One region of the Psychrobacillus sp. INOP01 genome, then DNA from elsewhere that is predicted to be linked to it. Evidence: riboswitches for the same ligand, from Rfam matches in the RefSeq annotation. Region 1 holds a riboswitch; each other region holds the start of a gene.
What was found. A riboswitch is a leader RNA that binds a small molecule or an ion and turns the genes downstream of it on or off. The one in region 1 is predicted to bind S-adenosylmethionine.

Region 1 (5,285 bases):
CCTATTATCGTTTATCTATTTTTGTAGTAATTACATCACCTATCCACTGAATGATAAATACCATTATTAATATTAGTATCGTGGCAACAAGTGTTACGTCTGTTCTACCTCTTTGGAATCCATCCAAGAAGGCTAAAGTCCCTAGTCCACCCGCTCCAATGATACCTGCCATCGCAGTATAACCTACAAGTGAAATGGCTGTGACTGTAATTCCAGATACTAAAGCAGGCATAGATTCTGGCAATAAAACCTTCCATATAATAGTAGTAGTTTTAGCTCCCATCGATTTTGCTGCTTCTAGCACACCTTTATCAATTTCTCGAAGAGCTATCAATACCATACGTGCGTAAAATGGAGCAGCTCCAATTACTAAAGCTGGAAATGCCGCGTTAGGGCCACGCATTGTACCGACCAAAAACTTCGTTAATGGTATTAATAAAATGATCAAAATAATAAACGGAATAGAACGGAATATATTAACGAAAGCCCCAGTTAACCAGTTAGCTAATTTGTTCGCCCACGCCTGATGAGGACTAGTTAAGAAAAGTAGAAGACCGAGAACTAGTCCAATAATTGCTGTCAAAATAGTGGATACCGCAGTCATATAAAGAGTTTCAAGTGTTGCTTCCCACATTTTTGGCCAATCAACATTAGGAAATAAATCATTAATCATTGTTGATCACCTCTGTATTTACTTTTTGTTCATGTATATAGCGAATGGCCTCATCCACTAGTAATGCATCTCCTTCTAATTGAAGGATTAGTGTACCGAATGCACCATTTTGGGTGTGCGAAATATTCCCTTGAACAATATTCACTTCTAAATCAAATTGCTTGATAAGCCTAGACAATATTGGTTGCTCTGTTTGCTCCCCAACAAATACTAGCTTGATCAGTTTGCCATTTGGATATAGTTCTTTTAAATGCTGTATTGTTTGTAAGGCTTTATTTGAATCACTGACTTGCGAAACAAAACGCTTCGTAATAGGTTGTTGTGGATTTTGAAATACGTCTAGCACTTTTCCTTCTTCAACAACATGACCTTTTTCCATTACTGCAACTCGACCGCATATCTTTTGAATGACCTGCATCTCGTGAGTAATCAATACAATTGTCAGACCTAATTTTTCATTGATACTAACTAATAAGTCTAAAATTGAGTCCGTAGTTTCTGGATCTAACGCAGAGGTTGCTTCATCACAAAGAAGTACTTCTGGTCGATTGGCTAATGCGCGTGCAATTCCGACACGTTGCTTTTGACCGCCTGATAGTTGAGATGGATAATAATGTCCTCGTCCTTCCAGACCAACTAAATCAATAAGTTCTTTTACTCTTTGAGAACGTTGTGCTTGCGGAACTCCAGCTATTTCTAATGGGAATGCAATATTCTCTTCAACCGTTCTTGACCATAACAGATTAAAATGCTGGAAAATCATACTTACCTTTTGTCTTACTTGTCGAAGCTTCACATCATTTATCTTTGTGATATCTTGATCATTCACGATAATTTGTCCAGAGGTTGGTTTTTCTAATCCATTTAATAAGCGAATAAGTGTACTTTTACCTGCGCCACTGTAACCGATGATGCCAAAGATTTCACCTTTCTTTATGTCAAGATTCACCTCTTCAACTGCAACGATCGTACCTTGTTTCGTGCTAAACTTTTTCGAAACATTATTTAAACTAATCATGGGAACCTTGCCACCTTTCTATCTAAAAAAACCCTCCTGCAAAAGAGCAGAAGGGTTTTAAGTTATCCATTTTAATAACATTCATCCATTCTCTCATTTCCCAAAGCATTTGCTTTGCGTGATTTGGCACCATTTCATTTACATGACGGTTGCCGGGCTTCAAAGGGCACTTCCCTCCACCTCTCTTAATAAGAGTGACACTATTTAATTCTTGGTATATCGTATATTATCACACGACTACTTGTTCGTCAATACTTTTTATAGCGTCTAATATAAATGGAACAGATTGAAAGGCATATATTTTTTTATATACAGTGCCACCTTTAGCTATTAACAGACATGGCACACTTTCAATATGATAATCCATTGCAAAGTTCTCTAAATAATTAATATTTGCTTGCCCAATCGAAAAAGGCTTCATCTCTTGTACAACTTGCATCATTTTACTAGCAACTTGGCATGTTCCACATAAAGGTGTATAAATATAAAATATCGCAAGCTGACCACTATTCTTATGGCTATTCCACTGTTCCAGTGTCCATTCTTTCACATTACATCATCCTAAAGTAAATATTCTTTCTTCACTTTTATATTAACACTTTTTAAAATGGAAGCCAAAACTTTGAACGGTGTAGTCGCTACTTCGCAATACATGGGGTTGGTGTAAAGATGAATCGCCTCTGGATATTCCTTCCTCACAACTGACCGAATTTGCTCGCCCGATTTATCTGCATCTAAAAATGCATATATAGGAATACCATCATAAGGACTTAAAATTTCTTCTAGCTTTACATTCGATATCGTTCCGTTTGTACAAATAATTTCTGTTGATTCATCAAGAAGTTTTAAAAGCTTTAGTTTATCTGATCTTCCCTCAACGAGAATTAATTTTTCACTAAAGACAATAGCCATTCAGCTTCTCTCCTAACTATGCCCTTTCCAATATTATATGAAAAAAACGCCGATAATAATCGGCGTTTGCATAATTATTCTGAAATTAATTCTTCGTATTTTTCTGGAGAAAGTAAACCATCCACTTCCGTTAAATCAGCTGGTTCGATAACAATCATCCATGCATTTTCATAAGGGGACTCGTTTACATATTCAGGGCTATCTTCTAGTTCTGTATTGACCTCTAAGACTTTACCACTGATCGGTGCGTACAATTCAGATACGGTTTTTACAGACTCTACACTACCGAAAGGATCTCCTGCTTTGATCTCATCTCCGACTTGTGGAAGCTCGACAAACACGATATCTCCAAGTTCAGATTGTGCAAATTCAGTAATACCGATACGGACATTTCCGCCTTCAGTCTTTACCCATTCATGTTCTGCTGAGTATTTTAAATCTTTAGGTGCGTTCATATAATAATCCCCTCTCCATTTTTCATACATTCATCTATAATATTCACATATTTTTATAGTAAAAACAAGTGACTTTAAGAAGTCTTCCACACATCCTCAAACTGTTGTTCCTTGAAGCCTAGCGTTAATTTTTTTCCATCAAAAACAACTGGTCGTTTAATAAGCATCCCATCAGAAGAAAGTAAGGATAATTGTTCGTCTTCTGACATAGTATCAAGTTTGTCTTTCAAACCAAGCTCTCTATATTTAATACCAGAAGTATTAAAGAATTTTTTTAGTTCCAATCCACTGACTTCGAGCATTTTTTGAAGTAAATCTTTTGATGGAGGATTTTCAGCTATATGGTTGTCTATGTATTCTAAATCATTGTCCTTTAACCATTTACTCGCTTTTCTACAAGTTGTACATTTAGGATATCCGTAATATTGAATAGTCATATGATCTCACCTTTTTTCTTTTATCATACATAATAGTGTAAACGATGAGCAATCATTTTGAACAATGAAATGTTTATACAATGTGAATTAAATTTGAAAAAAATATGAAATAGAGAAATCCGAACAACGTTTTTTCCTCTCGGACGCTTTCCGCGGGCACGGCTTCAATCTCCTCGTCACTGCGTTCCTGCGGGGCTTTCAGCTCGTGCTGTTCCCGCTGGAGTCGCCGCCTTCCGCTCCAATCAGCAAAATCGACTATTTTTAAAAATAATGTGATATCACGTAATCGTCCTGTTATTAATGGTAGAAACACCCAATCATACAAATCCTGGGGCACCCTACCTTCTCATTAATACATAGTCGTATTCTATAGGCGATTAAAAGTAAAAAAAACTAGAAGACATGCACGATCCTTTAAGGTCAAAACCTATTTCTAACGTTTTCGAAGGGCTTTGGAGAGACATTTTGCTATATGATTACCGAGTGATTTTTTTAGGGATGCTGGTTGGTTATGACTGAAGTCACAACCAACCAGCATCTTTTTTTTCGGCAATCTTATGGCGTTTGCTTCACCTTCGCCCTTCTGCATCTCTTAGAAACAGGTAAGTGCGTTTTTGGATAACGAAAGAATATATTCTTTCCTATTCATAGAGGAAGCTCTCGAAGATACAATTTCGTTCGCTATTCCACTTCTATTTTGTAAACACTTACTATTCCTCTTTATTTCCACTAGGATAAAAGAAAATCTACTTTCTTCATCCCTCATTACAGAATGGTATCCCTAATTCAACAGACGATTTTATCACTATATCAACTTTGACTACTATGATCATCTAAGCGATAGGCTATGCTATATCTTATGTTGAGTACTACACATAAGATTGATTGAAGTGAAAGGTGGCGACTCCGGCGGGATTAGGGAGACAGATGAGATATCACAACGACGCGTTAGCGACGGTGATATCTCATCGCTCACCCCGCGGAAAGCGTCCGCCTGAAACGGAAATCGGCAGCTATGGTTTATTCTTCAAAATACTATTAAGACTTTGTTCGCAGCATGATAATTCATATACCTATAATAGAAAAAACCGATCCATTAAGAATCGGCTTTTTCATGTATTTGATTAAAGAACGTATTTTTCTGCTTCGATTAATTTAACCGATGCTTCACGTTTTTTCTCGATCACATTGTATGGTGTGTAGCGAGTCAATTTACGTAGTGCTGAGATCATCATACGTTGATTATCTCCATCTACAGATGCAATAATTGTTTCTTTTGCTGCTTGTTCAATTTCAATAAATGCTTCTTGTGTGAAGATTTGAGTATAAAGAAGTTTTTGCGCTGCTTTTTCTTCTCCATCACGTCCGATTGCTTTTTCTGTACGTAGAACTGCTGATTCCATTGCAAATAGGTTATTAGCAATATTAGCGATGTTTACTAGTACTTCTTGTTCTGCCTCTAGTTTTGTACCAAAACGTTGTGCAGCAAGTCCGGCAACTAGAATGCCAATTTTCTTCGCATTAGCTACTAATACTTTTTCTTGTGCAAGTGCTTCCGTACCAACCTCTTCTGGCATCATCATTAATAATTCTTCTTGTAAACCTTGTGCTTTTTGAAGAAGTGGTAATTCACCTTTCATCGCTTTTTTCAGGAATGTTCCTGGAACGATTAAGCGGTTGATTTCATTTGTTCCTTCGAAAATACGGTTAATACGAGAGTCACGGTAAATACGTTCTACTTCATATTCTTGCATGAATCCATATCCACCATGTAATTGAACTGCTTCGTC
Region 2 (5,285 bases), 940 kb from region 1:
GTTAATTGTATGTTTTCCTTTGCTAAATACTTTTTCAAGCTTGTCAAAGAATTTTTCGATAAGTATGGATAAAACCCAGTAAACAATCGCAAGTGCGATAAATATTTCTAATGCATGTGTATTGTAGTTTGCTGCAATGATTAAATTTGCTTTACCAACGATATCGATTAACCCGATTGTATAAGCAAGAGATCCTTCTTGAAGCAATGCTATAAGTCCATTTCCAAAGTTAGGAAGTGCAACAACTAATGCCTGTGGGAAAATGATACGTCTATATGCTTGAAAGGGGCTTAAACCTACGCTAACAGCGGCTTCAAATTGTCCCTTTTCGATGGACTCATAGGCAGACCTAATAACCTCCGACATTATAGCTGCGAATTGTAAGGTGAAGGTAATGACTACAAATACTGCTGTATTTAAATCATGTAAATATAACCCGAAATTATCGGCTAAGGCAGGTACACCGTAATACACTAAAAACAGTAGTACGATAGATGGAGTACATCTTAAAATGGTTGTATAGAAATTTGCCGTTTTTTTAGCAATTTTACTCTTGCCAAGCTTCATCACAGCAAGGATCAAACCGAAAAAAGTCCCGAAAATAATGGATAATCCCGCAACCATAAAAGTTACTTGTAAAAATGGAAGCAATACCGGAAGTGAGTTCCATATGTACGATATATCAAAATATTTTTCCATATTATGCATTATTCCCCCTGTGATATTTTGAAAGGCTGCCTGCGCATCCTACGCTAGGCAGCCCTTATAGGAATCCGATATTATCTTTCTACTTGGTCTAACACTTCAAAAAGATCTCGGCCGTAGAACTCAGTGCTAAGTTCATTTGTTTTCTTTTCTTCTTGTAATTGTTTTATAGCTTTATCATATGCATCTGCAAATTCTTGTTCTTTTTTGTTGAATAATGGCCATGTCTTGATAACAGCAAACTCATTGTAAACAACTTCATCTTTTAGGTTGTAATAAGGACCACTTTCATCTAAAACTTGTTTTTGGAATGGTCCTTCAATAATTACTCCCCCGTCAACGCGACCTTCATTGACCCATTGCACTACATCCACTGTAAATGCATCTCCAGCATCTAGTTTAACCGGATTATCAGGGTTTGCTTTGTTGTATTCGTCAATTACTGTATACTGCGCATTATTTGCAGCAATCGGTGCCAAAGAGTATCCAGCAGATGCAAAATCCTCTAAGGACTTAATATCTTCATTTTCTTTTTTCAAGACGAGACCTGCACTACTTAATCCAAGGAATTTTTGTGGAAATATAAATTTTTCTGTACGTTCCTCTGTCCAAAACGCATTTTTCACCCCAACTTGGAATTTGCCTTGTTCTACTCCGATTAATAGATCATCACTTGTAGTTCCTACATATTCAAATTCATATTCAGGTAGCAGTTCATCTACTAGTTTCATTACCTCTACGTCGTATCCAGTTGCATTTCCGTTGTCGTCTAACCAAGAAATAGGTTTAGAGGCCATGTCATATGCTACTTTTACTTTGCGAACATCTCCACCTTCTGAGGAAGTAGAAGCTTCTCCAGAACTACAAGCTGCTAAAATTGAAATAGACGCAAATCCAACTGCTGCTAATTTAAAATACTTATTCATGTTCATTCTCCTTATCTTTTCACTAAGTTTTTATTTTTTACCTCTTCTAACGCTGAAAGTGCCAGTTTTTTAATAGTCATATCATCCATAGGAGGATTATGAAGTCCTGCTCGGACATCTCGATAATAACGTTGTAGCGGATTAGTTCGCTGTAAGCTTTTAGCCCCAACTAAACGCATCGCTTTATCGACAATAGTGATGGCTGAATTAGTAACAATATGCTTCGCTACGCTTACTTCGTTTGAAAGTAAATCTTTTGTAGACTCATTGTCATAGGCAGTAGCAACTCCATAAATGACTAATCTAGCCTTCGTAAGCTCCAAATCTATTTCTCCGATGAGTTGCTGAACATTTGGTAGCTGTGCTATAGGTCCATTCAAGCTATTTGGTGAATGGGTATTGGCAAAATGTACTGCGTAGTCTCTTGCTGCCTGTGCAATTCCTAAATAGGTCGCTGGTATATGTAATAGCCAACCATTTATCTTCCCGCCACTAGCGAATTCAGGGAGTTCTACCAAATGCGATTCATGAACGAATACGTTATTTAGTACTAAGTCATTACTACTCGTTCCGCGCATGGATATAACATCCCAGGTTTCTTCAATGGAAAGACCTTCTGTATTACGAGGAATAAGGAAGAAGCCGACTCTTTCTTTTTCCTCAATCCAAGCAGATGTTAAAAAATAGGAAAGTACAGGGGAAGCGGTCGTGAATATTTTACGTCCATTTAATACCCAAGAATCTCCGTTTTTTATGGCAGTAGTTCCAGGTCTACCCCCACGCGTTGGACTTCCGGTTTGTGCTTCACTAACGGAACGATTTACGAGTGCACCATTTAATACTTCTGCTGCGAAAAAGTCTAGTTTCTCCTTCGTCCAGAGTTTGTTTTCGAATAGTTCACCAACAACACCTAAGCTCCAACCTACAGATAAAGCCGTATTGGCATCAAAGCTAGCAAGTGTTTCTTGTAAAAGAACCATATCGTAGACAGAAAATCCATTGCCTCCATATGATTCGGGTAGAGTAAGGCTTGCATATCCAAGCTTGATCAAATCCTCCACATTTTCTTTTGGGAAAATAGATTGCTCATCAATTTCGGCGGATTTACTTTTAAATTTATCTTCTAACACATATAAACGATCGATCCATAGTTGCTGTTTTTCCGTTTTGATGTACAAATTATTCAAAGTTGTCGTCTCCTTTAATATAAATTATTCCAATTAGTTAAGTTGGTATTTAAAGAAAATAAAAAACCCTTCCCAGAAATGAAAAGAGTAAGTAGTTTTGTGTACACTTATCTCTCAAGTTTCTTGCTGGAAGTAGCACCATACCACAGCTGTGGCGGTTGCTGAAGCATCATCGGACCAGTCCCTCAGCTTCTCTTAATAAGCAGTATGGAGTTGTTGAAATAATCGTACTACTTCAACTAGATGAAGTCAATAGTAATTCCTATAAATTTAATCGGAATTGATATTGAATTTTTTTAAAGGGTTTTTGAAAGTTCATACAGGGTAATAAAAAATAGAGAAGAGAAAAATAGAGGAGGAGATAGCTTGAATAAGAAAGTAAATGTAAGCAGCAAAAATGAACAATTAGAAGAATTCCGAGTGGATGATCAAGGTCAAGCTATGACTACAAATCAGGGTCTAAAACTATCAGAGGATGAATTTTCTTTAAAAGTGGGAGAACGGGGACCCACTTTGATAGAAGATTTTCACTTCCGTGAAAAAATGACGCATTTTGACCATGAGCGTATTCCTGAACGTGTAGTGCATGCTAGAGGATATGCGGCTCATGGAGAGTTTGAGCTATACGAATCAGCGAGCGAATTTACAAAAGCGAAATTCTTACAAACACCTGGCACAAAGACCCCAGTATTCGTAAGGTTTTCTACTGTGGCGGGATCACGCGGTTCTGGTGAGTTAGCACGGGATGCTAGAGGATTTGCGACGAAGTTTTATACGGAAGAAGGGAATTATGATTTAGTAGGAAATAATATTCCAGTCTTTTTCATTCAAGATGCTATTAAATTCCCGGATCTGGTCCATGCTTTGAAACCAGAGCCGCACAATGAAATTCCACAAGCAGCTACTGCTCATGATACATTTTGGGACTTTGTTGCCAACAATCAGGAGACGGCACATATGATAATGTGGGCAATGTCGGATCGTGCCATTCCACGTAGCTTTCGTATGATGGAAGGGTTCGGTGTAAATACATACCGTTTCATTAATGAGGCAGGTAAATCCCATTTTGTGAAATTTCATTGGAAACCGTTACTTGGCATCCATTCTGTTGTCTGGGATGAAGCACAAAAGCTAAATGGGAAAGATCCAGATTTCCATCGTCGTGACCTATATGATTCGATTGATAATGGCGATTATCCCGAGTATGAATTTGGAGTCCAACTAATTGCAGAGGAAGATGAATTTAAATTTGATTTCGATATTTTAGATCCTACTAAACTATGGCCTGAGGAAGAGATACCAGTAAAAATTTTAGGGAAGATGACATTAAATCGTAACGTAGATAATGTATTTGCCGAAACGGAGCAAGTTGCATTTCATCCAGGAAGTGTTGTACCAGGAATAGATTTCTCAAATGATCCACTACTTCAGGGACGATTGTTCTCCTATACAGATACACAATTAATCCGTCTAGGTGGACCTAATTTTCATGAGCTGCCGATAAACAGACCTGTTTGCCCATTCCATAACAATCAACGTGATGGATATGGAAGACAAACGATTAATGTAGGAAGAGTGAGTTACCATAAAAACTCTCTTGCTGGAAATACTCCAACACCTGTTAGTGAAGTGGAAGGTGGGTATACACATTATCAGGAGAAGATAGATGCTCGTAAAGTTCGAGCTAGAAGTGAGAGTTTTAAAGACCATTTCTCACAGGCTACGTTATTTTGGAATAGCATGAGTGATCCAGAAAAAGAGCATATTATTAGTGCATTCAGCTTCGAGCTTGGTAAATGTAAAGAATTGACCGTTCGTCAACAAGTACTAGAAATGTTTTCACATGTAGATTTGGACTTAGCGAGTAAGGTGGCAGAAAATTTAGGGCTCGTGGTGCAAGGTGTAAGTACTCCCACTAATACAAAATCTTCACCAGCACTTAGTCAGTTGAATACTATTATGAGACCACAAACACGAAAAATTGCTGTTCTAGTTGGAGAAGGATTTGACGAGGATTTAGCTAAGATTCTTGCTGACTTAAAAGCAGGAGGAACAATGCCAGAAATAGTGAGTGATCACCATGGATCAATCGCTGGAGCGGATGGGACGCTACTACCGGTAGACCATACATTCCTAACTGCTGATTCTGTATTGTTTGATGCAGTGTATGTAGCAAGCTCGCATGGTAAAACGGCCATGTTTGAAAAAGAGGCTTCATATTTCATCAAGGAAGCCTATGCGCATTTCAAACCGATCGGTGCTACATTTAGCGGAGAGCAACTAGTCGATAACCTTCACTTTACTGGTCAAGAGGGAGTTCTCTCCAAAGAAACTGGCAAGAGCTTTGTAGATAGTTTTTTAAATGCTATAGCTGCACATCGCTTCTGGAACCGAGCAGTTTAAACATCAGGTGGGCATGTCCAACTATTAGGGCATCCCCATTTTACATAGAATATAAATGGTATAG
Region 3 (5,285 bases), 1.0 Mb from region 1:
GGACCAGATGTATTCAAACGAATAGGTGATTTAAGTGGTGGGGAACGTATGAGACTTCGCTTAGCGCAGCTCATGCATCAGGATATTAACCTACTGATTCTTGATGAACCGACGAACCATCTAGATATCGATTCCAGAGAGGTTCTTGAAGATGCTTTAGCGGATTTTGATGGAACTATTTTAGCAGTATCTCATGACAGATATTTTTTAAATAAATTATTTCCGAAAACTGTCTGGTTGGAACAGGGCGAGCTAACTACTTTTGAAGGACCTTATGAATGGGCTCGGATAAAGTGGGAGGAAATGCTGTTGAAGCAAGTAGCAATTGAAATTCCAATAAAAAAAGAAAAGGCAGTAAAACCAATTAATACACGAGGAGATGAACGAAAGATTGCGGAGGAAATTTTATCGTTAGAACAAGAAATTTCCTTATTAAAAGAGCAAGTAGAAATGGAAAGTGAATGGGAAGTATATGAAAGGCTTTTGGAATCTATCCAGAAAAAAGAATTGAAATTAGAAAATTTAACAATCGAATGGATAGAACTCGAAGATGATTCTAATTGTAATTGATGGTTTCTAATAGAAACTGCTCAAATATTTATAAAGAATCATTAACATTCATACGTTTGTCCTATATAATGAGATAAATACCCTATAAGATTAATTAGGTATATTGAAGGGTATATAATTATGATATAGAGAGAAGATGTAGAATGAGAAAATCAATTAAGTGGAAAATAATTGTTTCTGTTATGTTACTAATAATTGTTAGTATGGCACCTTTAATAACTATTAGTACGAACACTATAAGCGAAAAGACGGAAAAAGATTTAATTGATCAAAGCCATGTTATAGTTGATGGAATGTCCACAACGATTCAGAATTATTTAGCTGCATATGAAAAAGGGCTCCTACAATTATCCACTTCAAAAGATATTGTAGATTTTCAAAACAGTGCAAAAGAGACTGATGAAGTTTTAGCCAATCAACTAGAGAAGCAATTGGATACTAGGTTTAATGAATTTGTTTCTTTATATGACGCTGTAGCTTCTGTATATATAGCTCTACCAGATAAATCGATTAATATAATCCCAGAAGCAGACCTAGGAGCGGATTTTGATCCTTCCTCAAGGGAATGGTATATAAACGCTGTCTCAAACAAAGATAATTTCAGCTGGTCAAGACCTTTTGTAGATGCTGCTACTGGGGAATACGCTATTTCTGGTGCTAAAGCTGTTATAAAGGATGGTCAAGTGGTCGGTGTGCTTGCTATTGACCTTCTACTATCGAAGTTAACAGAAACGGTAGCAAACAATGAGTTAGGTTATGAAGGTTATCCGATTATTGTGGATGCGGATGGGAATGCTATTGTTCATCCAACTTTATTTGGTGAAAATTTATCCGAGTATTCATCCGTTGAAACGATGCTTTCTAGCTCCTCTGAAAGTGGAGATGTAACTGACGTAAATGATGGTACTATTACTGTATTTACCTCATTACCAGGATTAGATTGGAAACTAGGAGCTGTTTATGAGGAAAATAAGATAAATCAAACAGCCGACAGCATTCGTACATTGCTTATCACTATTGTATTATCTATTGAGGCAGTGATGTTTATTGTCTTATATTTCATCATCAGTCGTATTTTAAAACCAATCGAACAGCTAAAAAAGTTGATGGATTCTATTGCTGATGGAGATTTAACAGTTCAAGCAAAAATAAAATCCAAGGACGAAATTGGTCAGTTAGCAATAAACTTTAACAAAATGGCTACAAATATGAATGAAATTATTCAAGTAGTAAAAGAGTCTGCAAATAACGTGCAGTCGAATTCTGAAAGTTTAAGTGCAGTAGCGGAAGAAACAAATGCTTCTGCAGAACAAGTATCATTAGCTGTAAGTGAGATTGCAACTGGTGCCTCCAAATCAGCAGAAGATGCTGGAGAAGTAACTGAGAGTTCAGTTCACTTAAGTGAGCAAATCAATCTTATCAATGAAAAATCAGTAATGATGACTGATATAGCTACAAAAGCAAACTCCATGAATTCAAATGGACAAAACCAAATGAGTGAATTGAAAGCATCCTTTCATAACTGGGAATCTAATCTTACTTCGATGTCTACGTTGTTTACTACTTTAGAGGTTAAAGTAAAAGCGATTGGTAGTGTTATGGAAACTATTATGGAAATCTCTGCACAAACGAATCTACTCGCATTGAATGCAAGTATTGAAGCAGCTCGTGCAGGTGAGCATGGAAAAGGATTTGCAGTCGTTGCGGATGAAGTACGAAAACTTGCGGAGCAATCTGCAAAAGCAACAGAGCAAGTAAAACATACTATTACAGAGCTCCAAAGTGAATCCTATATTGTAGGGGAACAAATGGCAGACACAATCAAAACATTCCAAGAACAAGGATCTGTTGTAACTGATACAGAAGTGACATTCAGAGAAATTTCTTTACTGATGAATAGTTTGCAAACTTCCATTGATACAGTATCAGCAGAAATTGAACAGGTTTCCAACTATAAAGATCAAGTCGTAGATACAATTCAAGTGATGGCTGCAACTTCGGAGCAAACTGCTGCGGCATGTGAAGAAGTGAGTGCATCATCTGATGAGCAGCTACGAGCAATTCAATCGGTAGCGGAAGCCTCCGAGACCTTAACAGAGCTTAGTGATAAACTAGCAGATGCAGTGAACCGTTTCAAAGTTTAAAAGAAGTTGAATTATTCGAAAACAAGTGTTAATATTCTCTAATGAAGAACAATATAATTTAATAACTCTTATCAAGAGAAGCTGAGGGACATGGCCCGTTGAAGCTTCAGCAACCTCTGACTTGTCAGAAAGGTGCTAACTCCTACAAGATAATTTCTTGAAAGATAAGAATTGAGAGCAAAACGTTCACCCTCTTTTCTTATTTATAGGAAAGAGGGTTTTTGAATTTAAAGGAGGAGAACTACTTGCCAATAAATATACCAAAACAATTGCCAGCAGCTGAACATCTTAAAAGAGAAAAAATATTTATCATGGATACTGATCGAGCAATAGCCCAAGATATACGTCCATTAAACATTATTATCTTGAATCTAATGCCCGAAAAAGAGAAAACCGAACTTCAATTACTGCGGTTATTAGGGAATACTTCGCTACAAGTAAATGTAACATTTCTACATATGGCAACACATGATTCAAAAAATGTTAGTAAAACGCATTTGGATACTTTCTATACGACGTTCAAGGAGATAGAACATCGAAAATATGATGGGATGATCATCACAGGTGCTCCAATTGAGCATCTACAATTTGAACACGTTAATTATTGGAGTGAAATGACTGAAATAATGGACTGGTCCAAAACACATGTGACTTCTGTTCTGCATATTTGTTGGGGGGCGCAGGCAGCTCTTTATCATCATTATGGTATTGGTAAATATGGCTTGCCGAAAAAATGTTTTGGGGTATTTAGTCATCGGTTAACCGATCCAACTGTACAGTTAGTTCGAGGATTTAATGATGAATTTTACGCACCAGTGTCTCGTTACACAGCGGTGTCCTACGACGAGATTAAACAAGATCCTCGACTGGCATTGCTTTCCAATTCAGAAGATGCAGGTGTTTTCCTAGTAATATCCAAGGATAAAAAGCATATTATGATTACCGGTCACTTAGAATATGATGCAACTACACTTTCTGACGAGTATCAAAGAGATATTGAAAAAGGGGTGGAAATCGATATACCAGAAAATTATTTTCCGAATGATGATCCAACACAAAAACCATTGAATTCTTGGCGGTCACATACGCATTTGCTTTTTTCAAATTGGTTGAATTATTATGTGTACCAAGAAACTCCTTATGAGTGGGAATAACAATGGATTAAATATATATAAAGTACTGGTGACTTCATTAAATGAGTAATTTGGTTCAGAAGAGAAGATGTTGAGTACCTGGTTCTCGAACAATTCAAAATTCATTGAGAACCTGGTACCTTATATTGGTCTTGGGAAATTAAAGGAAATAACAAAAACAACCTGAGTCCAGCTAAATAACGGGCCCAGGTTGAAGAAAGATTTTCAATACTATAGGCGGTTTCCTACTTCAAATTACTTATTGAAATGGTATACATTCCAAATGTCAGGAGTTTCAGAGCCAATGTACCAAGCAGCTGCACCGCCTAGGTTAAATTGGTTAGCAAGGTTGATACGAAGTTTAATAGATTGTTTATCCTCCACCCATATTTGGTGCTTCTCCCGGTTTGCGGTATATTCTACATAATTTTGCTGGGTATTTTGATCCCAAACTTTTATAAGACGTTTTGAGGAGATAATTTGCTCCACCTCACTCATTGTGCGGTCGATACTTTTCACTTTTTTTGTCGTTAGATTAGTAACCCATTCTCTTGTGTAGAAGGGTACTGCCAAGATGATTTTGTGAGATGGTACGTCTTTAGTTAATAGTTCAACGCCTTCTTTAACCCATGGCATAGAAGCTACAGACCCCGCTACTGGACTACCTCCCCAATGCTCGTCATAACCCATCATAATGATGTAGTCAGCAACTTGACCTAATGCTTTACGGTCTAGACTTCCAGACCAAAAAGGATCCTTGTTTTCACGAGTAACGTCAACAGATACTTTAATTCCATGTGGCTGAAGTGCTTTTTTAAGTTCGGTTACGAAGCGGACAAAATCTTGCTTGTTTTTCGGATTGATATTTTCAAAGTCCACATTTATTCCATCGCTTTTTGTTTGGACTAAAGAATCTTTAAGCGTCGATACTAATTTTTGACGTTTTGCAGGATTACTTAATACTGAATCAGTTAAAACAGGGTCGAATTTATTCCCAATTAGTGGCCAAACTTTCTTGCCTTTGCTATGTGCATCCTTCAGATATTTTGTATCCGCTGTAATGGAAACAAAATTTCCTGTATTGCTTAAAGTATACCAACGGGGTGAAACCACATTTAAATTAGAATGGTTCAATTGTTGGGCATAATTTCGTGAACTTCCATTATACTTCCAACCCATGACGATTCGTTGCTGATTCTTTTGTTTTAAAAGTGATTTATTAATCCAGCCTTTTTTCCCACCTAACAACTGAACTTGTACGTAATAATCAGGAATGTTTAATTTTTGCCCGACAACTAGGTTTGAAGACTGTAGATTGTTCAATTTGGTTAAATCATTAATAGTTACTTCGAACTTTTTGGAAATTTTCCATAAAGTATCACCTTTTATAACAGTATATAGTTTGTGTGTTTGTGGAATTATTAATTTCTGTCCAATT
Region 4 (5,285 bases), 1.4 Mb from region 1:
AATAAACTTTTTTTCTAAACTACTTTGCTTTAAGAACAATATATTTATAAACCAAAGAATGTAGCATTAATTCTACTAAATTAAACGAATTTATCTTCACTTGCCAAATTGTACAATCACCTTTCATATTGAAATCATAGATTATAAATGTACGGCCAAACTTTACAAAACCAAAGGAGGTATTGAATATGAGACATTCTAATAGTAAAAGTAATGAATGTAATGAATGTGATAAGAAGAAAGAACATACTGATAAAGTTGCAACTAAATGTAAAGGTTGCATTTGTGATCAATTAAGACGATTACAAACTCAAACTGAAGTTGATGTTTTCTTATCAGGTGGTCAGGTGTTAGAAGATGTTGTTTTTATTATCTTAGATCAGAGTAATTGCTGTGCATTCTTTAATGATCCAACAACAGAACCTGGTTCAACACTTATCGTAGACTGCCAATTTATTCAAGCTATTCGAATAGAAGCAGACTGATTCATAAGAGGTCTCTTTCTTTATGGAAGGGGCCTTTCTCAGGCCACTCAACATTCTATATTGAATCGAATATTTTATTTATTTAAAAATTGAGGGAGAATAATTTCCAGTTCACCCTATAAATATTTAATGTCCTTTGAATCGCATTATGTGTCAAATGCGACATAAAAACCCCCATTCATCTTCAGCTAACCTGCCTCTTTAGTTCAATAAGAAAATGCTTTATGGTCTTCAAGTAAAGCACCCGTTAGTGCAACAAGAATTCAATACTTTTCCGAAAATTCCTCCTTCAACATGATGAATACTAAATGTTAAAATTCGAGGTGAAAATAAATGTGACTATTTTCTCAACTGCTCTTTGAAAAAAATGTCTTGTCATTACTCCTTAACAGAAAGGAAATAGTCGCAGAAGGAATAAATTTTTTGTTCTAAAAACGAAGTTTAATTAAAGTAATTTAAAAACCTAGTTGACAGATAAGAATAATGAGGTTAATATAACATATAAATTACTTATCAAGAGAGGTGAAGGGACTGGCCCGTCGATACCTCAGCAACAGATTCAATGAATACTGTGCTAATTCCTGCAAGTACTTGTGCTTGATAGATAAGTTGAGGTTATAATATACCAGTTCCTCTTCTTATCATTTAAATCGTGTCATTTTAAATGAAAGGAGACAATTATGGGAAAATTATTGAGGGAAGCTATTGAAATTAAGCGGAATCAGTTAATTAGTAAATTGCTGGAGTTTGAACGGTACAAATTAGATGAAAGACATCTTTATGAGTTAACAATAACCGAATTGGAATATTTATATTTTAAACTTCAATCTGAAGTTCATCCGCATATTGGAATGGATTCAATCGTTTGGAAAAATTTTTCAAATAATATTAAATGACCTAATTATTGTGAAGAGCATCAATCCATTAACGATTGATGCTCTTTTGCTGAACTGTTGATCTCTTGATTGCTTTTCATCAATACGCGTTACTCCAGTTGGATGTGACTAGTATCCTTAATTAGTATCAGTTAAATGTTAATTCAAACAAACTGGATTTAGATGGAATTTATATTTTTTCAACGTTATATACAGTTCGTTCACTTTGCACATTACCGATATTTAATAATTCATATGGTTGAATCAGAGCAACATAATCTTCTTCAATTACTGGCATATGCTCTACTCCTTTTGGAATAACAACTAATTCACCCTCACCCAAATGTATATCATCTTGATCTTTTAATTTTATTTTTAAATGTCCTTTAATAACTAAAAATAATTCATCTGATTCGTCGTGGTGATGCCATATGAAATCACCTTATATATTTACTATTTTAAAAGCTGAATAATTTACATTTGCAATATTCTTAGGCTGATATTAGTCTTAGATCAAGTCAAATTTGGACATAAAATTTACTTTTTCAATCTTTGTCATCCCTCCGCAACTATTAGTATTACACAAAATGTGAATGGAAATAATTAGTTTTTAAATATTTCACATAATAAAAACACCTAGACAATTTAGTCCAAATGCTTTTAAAAGGGAGAAAACTTAATGGGTCGTTTATGAAGTAACTCATGCTATTACTTTACTACCTTTATTTGCGACTTCGCTAGTGTAAAGAAGTTCAGTATTTTATCACATAATAAATTACATAAAACCATCCAAATATTCCGTGTAGAATTGCCCAAAGTATTGACTTGTTGACACTCCAAGAGATAACTATAGCTAATACAACTCCAAAACCAATTCCACTAGATGTTGCTTTTACTGATCTCTTTTTACTCATTAATACCCACCCAATCCTTTCAACAGTCTTATCAATTAATATATTCCTCTTACGCAATACCTTATGCCGAGACAAATAAGCTTATCTGCAATATCTCATCATTCGAAACATCCATCTGTATCCCAACTGTAGGCGTGGATATTTTACCGCTACGTCCACCACTTATATTTTCTGTAAAGATTGTGGAGTAGTCGCATCCATCAATGTTGATAAACCACTCAAATTTCGAGCTGAAATTGAGCACTTTTTTATGTCAGTCTCATTCGAACTGCGCAATAATATATTTATTAAAATCATGCCTTTTCACCGAACACTTATTCGTGTACATTTAAAACATACTAATAAAAGGGGGAAAATTTTTGAACTCTATTGAATTAATTATTTTAAATTTTATCGAAGTACGAAGAAGAAGTATTAAGGTTTGGACAGCTATTCCACAAGAAAAACTACAATGGAAACCGGATGACGAAGCAATGACTTGTCTAGAAATGATTAGGCATGTTCTAGAAAGTGAACATTATTACCATCTAGCAATCCAAAATCAAGGCAGTCTGGCAGTATTTGATTCTCCTTTCGATAAACAGCCTTTTTCTACTGTGAATGCCGAATTGGAATTTGCCGAACCTTATAGAAATCGGTTCTTAGAAACAATTAGGTCATTTTCTGAAAAAGATTTAACCAATATTAAAATTGACCGCTCTGATGCAGGTTACATAAGAGACTTGGGTGATATGTTGTTAAGAGTTGCTTATCATGAATCTATCCATACTGGCCAATTGCTTGATTATTTAAGAACAGCGGGCATACCAAGACCCTTAGTTTGGGATTAATTTACTCACAGGTGTTATCACCTAGGTGATACACCCTTACTTTTTATATCTTACAGTTGTGTCTACTACGACGCTTTATGGTCGAACGGTTCAGTAAGGTTTGACGAACAGCTGAATCATTTGTTACAATCCACCTATCAAATAGGAAAAGGATGAGGACGATGGTTCGTCGTTTGAAACGGTTTAAGAATGTTGCTACGGCATTAAGCTTCTAAGTAAAAAATGATTTATACTACTTAGAAGCGAGGGAAAAAAATGAAACAACATCGATTTAACCACTGGTCTGAAATTAAGTATTTAAAAGATATTGTCACCAACCCAATGATTGAAGTAGGGGAATACTCCTACTACTCTGGTTATTACGATAATCATGATTTTGAAGATGGCTGCGTTAGATACTTATGGGGAGATGAAAAATCTAGAAAGTTGTTTAACCCCATCGAAGACCTTGGTTGGCATTTAGATAAGTTGATTATAGGAAATTACGTATGCATTGCAAGTGGTGTAATTATTTTAATGGGTGGAAATCACAATCATCATACTGAATGGATTACCGTCTATCCGTTTGTAGAGCAAATTGAAACTTCATATGAACAAAAAGGGGATACAATCATCGAAAATGATGCCTGGATTGGCATGAATGCAATGATTATGCCCGGTGTTACAATAGGTGAAGGTGCTATTGTTGCGGCAGGATCGGTTGTTGCAAAAGATGTCCCGCCATATACGATAGTAGGAGGCAACCCTGCTAAAGAGATAAAGAAACGATTTACAGACAAAGAAATCGAAAAGTTGAAGGAAATGCGTTGGTTCGATTGGGAACGTGAGAAAATTGAACGGGCTAGTCATATCTTATCCAGTTCATCTATTAACCAATTATACGACTTTTATCTAAGGGAAATTAAACCATAACGGATTAATCTTAGATCATCACCTTGAATAAATATTAATAAATTTAATAAGCCATAGTCTCTTCTTAATAGATAATTAAGAAGGGACTATTTTTAAAGTGAAAACACATCACTGCACAGTTTGTATCAACGGTGCGTTAATCAAATTATTGGTTTTGAGTATTGCAGCACATAACCCTTATCACTGTTGCATCTCCTTTTGAATCAACTTTTCCAATACATTTGTGCTAACTGATTTTCTTCTGAATGTTTTTCGTTAAGTTGTATCAGCAATTGAAAAGCAAACAAAAAAAAGTTCCTATGCTTGTACAAAATTCTACAAACATAGGAACTCATATCTATCGTACTCCCTTGGCAGGAATCGAAGAACTAGAATCTCACGCGCTATACATTGTAGCCCATCATGAGTTAATTCCAGAGGAAAGAAATCACTGCATATTATTTATGCAAACTTAGGACCTTTCACTCCACCCTCACTCTTTGGGATGAAGAAATACCAGAATATTACCTTCCTGAGCGTCACTAGAATAGCGTTCAGCTTCATCATCCGGGACTCCAATTTCCATTAGAGCATGCTTTAAACCGCCAGCACCAGAGCTAGCCCCTACGACTGCTCCGCCAATTGTTGTAATAATAGGACCTGCCGCCAACACAGCGCCAAATCCAGGAATCAATACAGTGGATAACCCTGCTATCACGCCCGCTATGCCAATTGCTCCTCCAGTTACAGCTCCTGCAATGGCTCCATCCTTAGTGGAAGGTTTTATTTCCTGTGTGATTTCAGATAGTTCTTTTGTATTTTTAGCAATAACTGAAATTTCCTCAGTTGTATAGCCTTTCTCTTTTAAATTTTCAACAACTTCAGTCGCTTGTTTTTCATTTTCGTATACGCCAATAACATGATTCTTCATTAAAAATTACCTCCTGTTTGCTTCAACTATGTATTCTTTACCCGTTCTTGAGTTTTTCTAGACACTTTAGCCTTCAAGCTTCATTCTTTTTGGAATTCGACTCCCATTTTGCAGTCCCTGGAAAGTGCTTTTTTAGGTCCTTCTTTGAATACTCCGCTATTTACCGTTTAATCGCCGGAAAGTTAAGATACATTAACGGATTCAAGTTCGCTTCTTCAAGATGTTAAGAAGTCTGCTCCTTTGTTTAACAAAAAAAACCGAAATCTCTACTATAATAGAAGAGATTTCGGTTCTTTGTTATGATAATAGAAATTACTTTTTCAAAACGTGCTATTTTATTTGTAAGAAACACTTAATTT

Region 2: it holds a riboswitch for S-adenosylmethionine, as region 1 does, so the genes downstream of both, KD050_RS09110 (acyl-CoA dehydrogenase family protein) here and KD050_RS04490 (methionine ABC transporter ATP-binding protein) in region 1, are expected to answer to the same signal.
Region 3: it holds a riboswitch for S-adenosylmethionine, as region 1 does, so the genes downstream of both, metA (homoserine O-acetyltransferase MetA) here and KD050_RS04490 (methionine ABC transporter ATP-binding protein) in region 1, are expected to answer to the same signal.
Region 4: it holds a riboswitch for S-adenosylmethionine, as region 1 does, so the genes downstream of both, KD050_RS18265 (Fur-regulated basic protein FbpA) here and KD050_RS04490 (methionine ABC transporter ATP-binding protein) in region 1, are expected to answer to the same signal.

What each region holds. Positions count from the first base shown of each region.
Region 1 is NZ_CP073315.1:876,050-881,334, forward strand. Features, by position in the region: gene KD050_RS04485 (methionine ABC transporter permease) at 5-673, opposite strand; gene KD050_RS04490 (methionine ABC transporter ATP-binding protein) at 666-1,691, opposite strand; SAM riboswitch class I at 1,782-1,886, opposite strand; gene KD050_RS04495 (thioredoxin family protein) at 1,921-2,241, opposite strand; gene KD050_RS04500 (toprim domain-containing protein) at 2,253-2,603, opposite strand; gene gcvH (glycine cleavage system protein GcvH) at 2,678-3,058, opposite strand; gene KD050_RS04510 (arsenate reductase family protein) at 3,133-3,495, opposite strand; gene KD050_RS04515 (acyl-CoA dehydrogenase family protein) at 4,620-5,285, opposite strand, start outside.
Region 2 is NZ_CP073315.1:1,811,479-1,816,763, reverse strand. Features, by position in the region: gene KD050_RS09120 (amino acid ABC transporter permease) at 1-699, opposite strand, end outside; gene KD050_RS09115 (transporter substrate-binding domain-containing protein) at 780-1,631, opposite strand; gene KD050_RS09110 (acyl-CoA dehydrogenase family protein) at 1,643-2,818, opposite strand; SAM riboswitch class I at 2,923-3,023, opposite strand; gene KD050_RS09105 (catalase) at 3,185-5,221, shown strand.
Region 3 is NZ_CP073315.1:4,178,327-4,183,611, forward strand. Features, by position in the region: gene abc-f (ribosomal protection-like ABC-F family protein) at 1-570, shown strand, start outside; gene KD050_RS20515 (methyl-accepting chemotaxis protein) at 714-2,714, shown strand; SAM riboswitch class I at 2,780-2,885, shown strand; gene metA (homoserine O-acetyltransferase MetA) at 2,960-3,868, shown strand; gene KD050_RS20525 (LysM peptidoglycan-binding domain-containing protein) at 4,103-5,285, opposite strand, start outside.
Region 4 is NZ_CP073315.1:3,745,300-3,750,584, reverse strand. Features, by position in the region: gene KD050_RS18270 (hydrolase) at 189-485, shown strand; SAM riboswitch class I at 993-1,096, shown strand; gene KD050_RS18265 (Fur-regulated basic protein FbpA) at 1,166-1,381, shown strand; gene KD050_RS18260 (cupin domain-containing protein) at 1,551-1,793, opposite strand; gene KD050_RS18255 (hypothetical protein) at 2,113-2,274, opposite strand; gene KD050_RS18250 (DinB family protein) at 2,634-3,104, shown strand; gene KD050_RS18245 (CatB-related O-acetyltransferase) at 3,360-4,016, shown strand; gene KD050_RS18240 (general stress protein) at 4,489-4,926, opposite strand.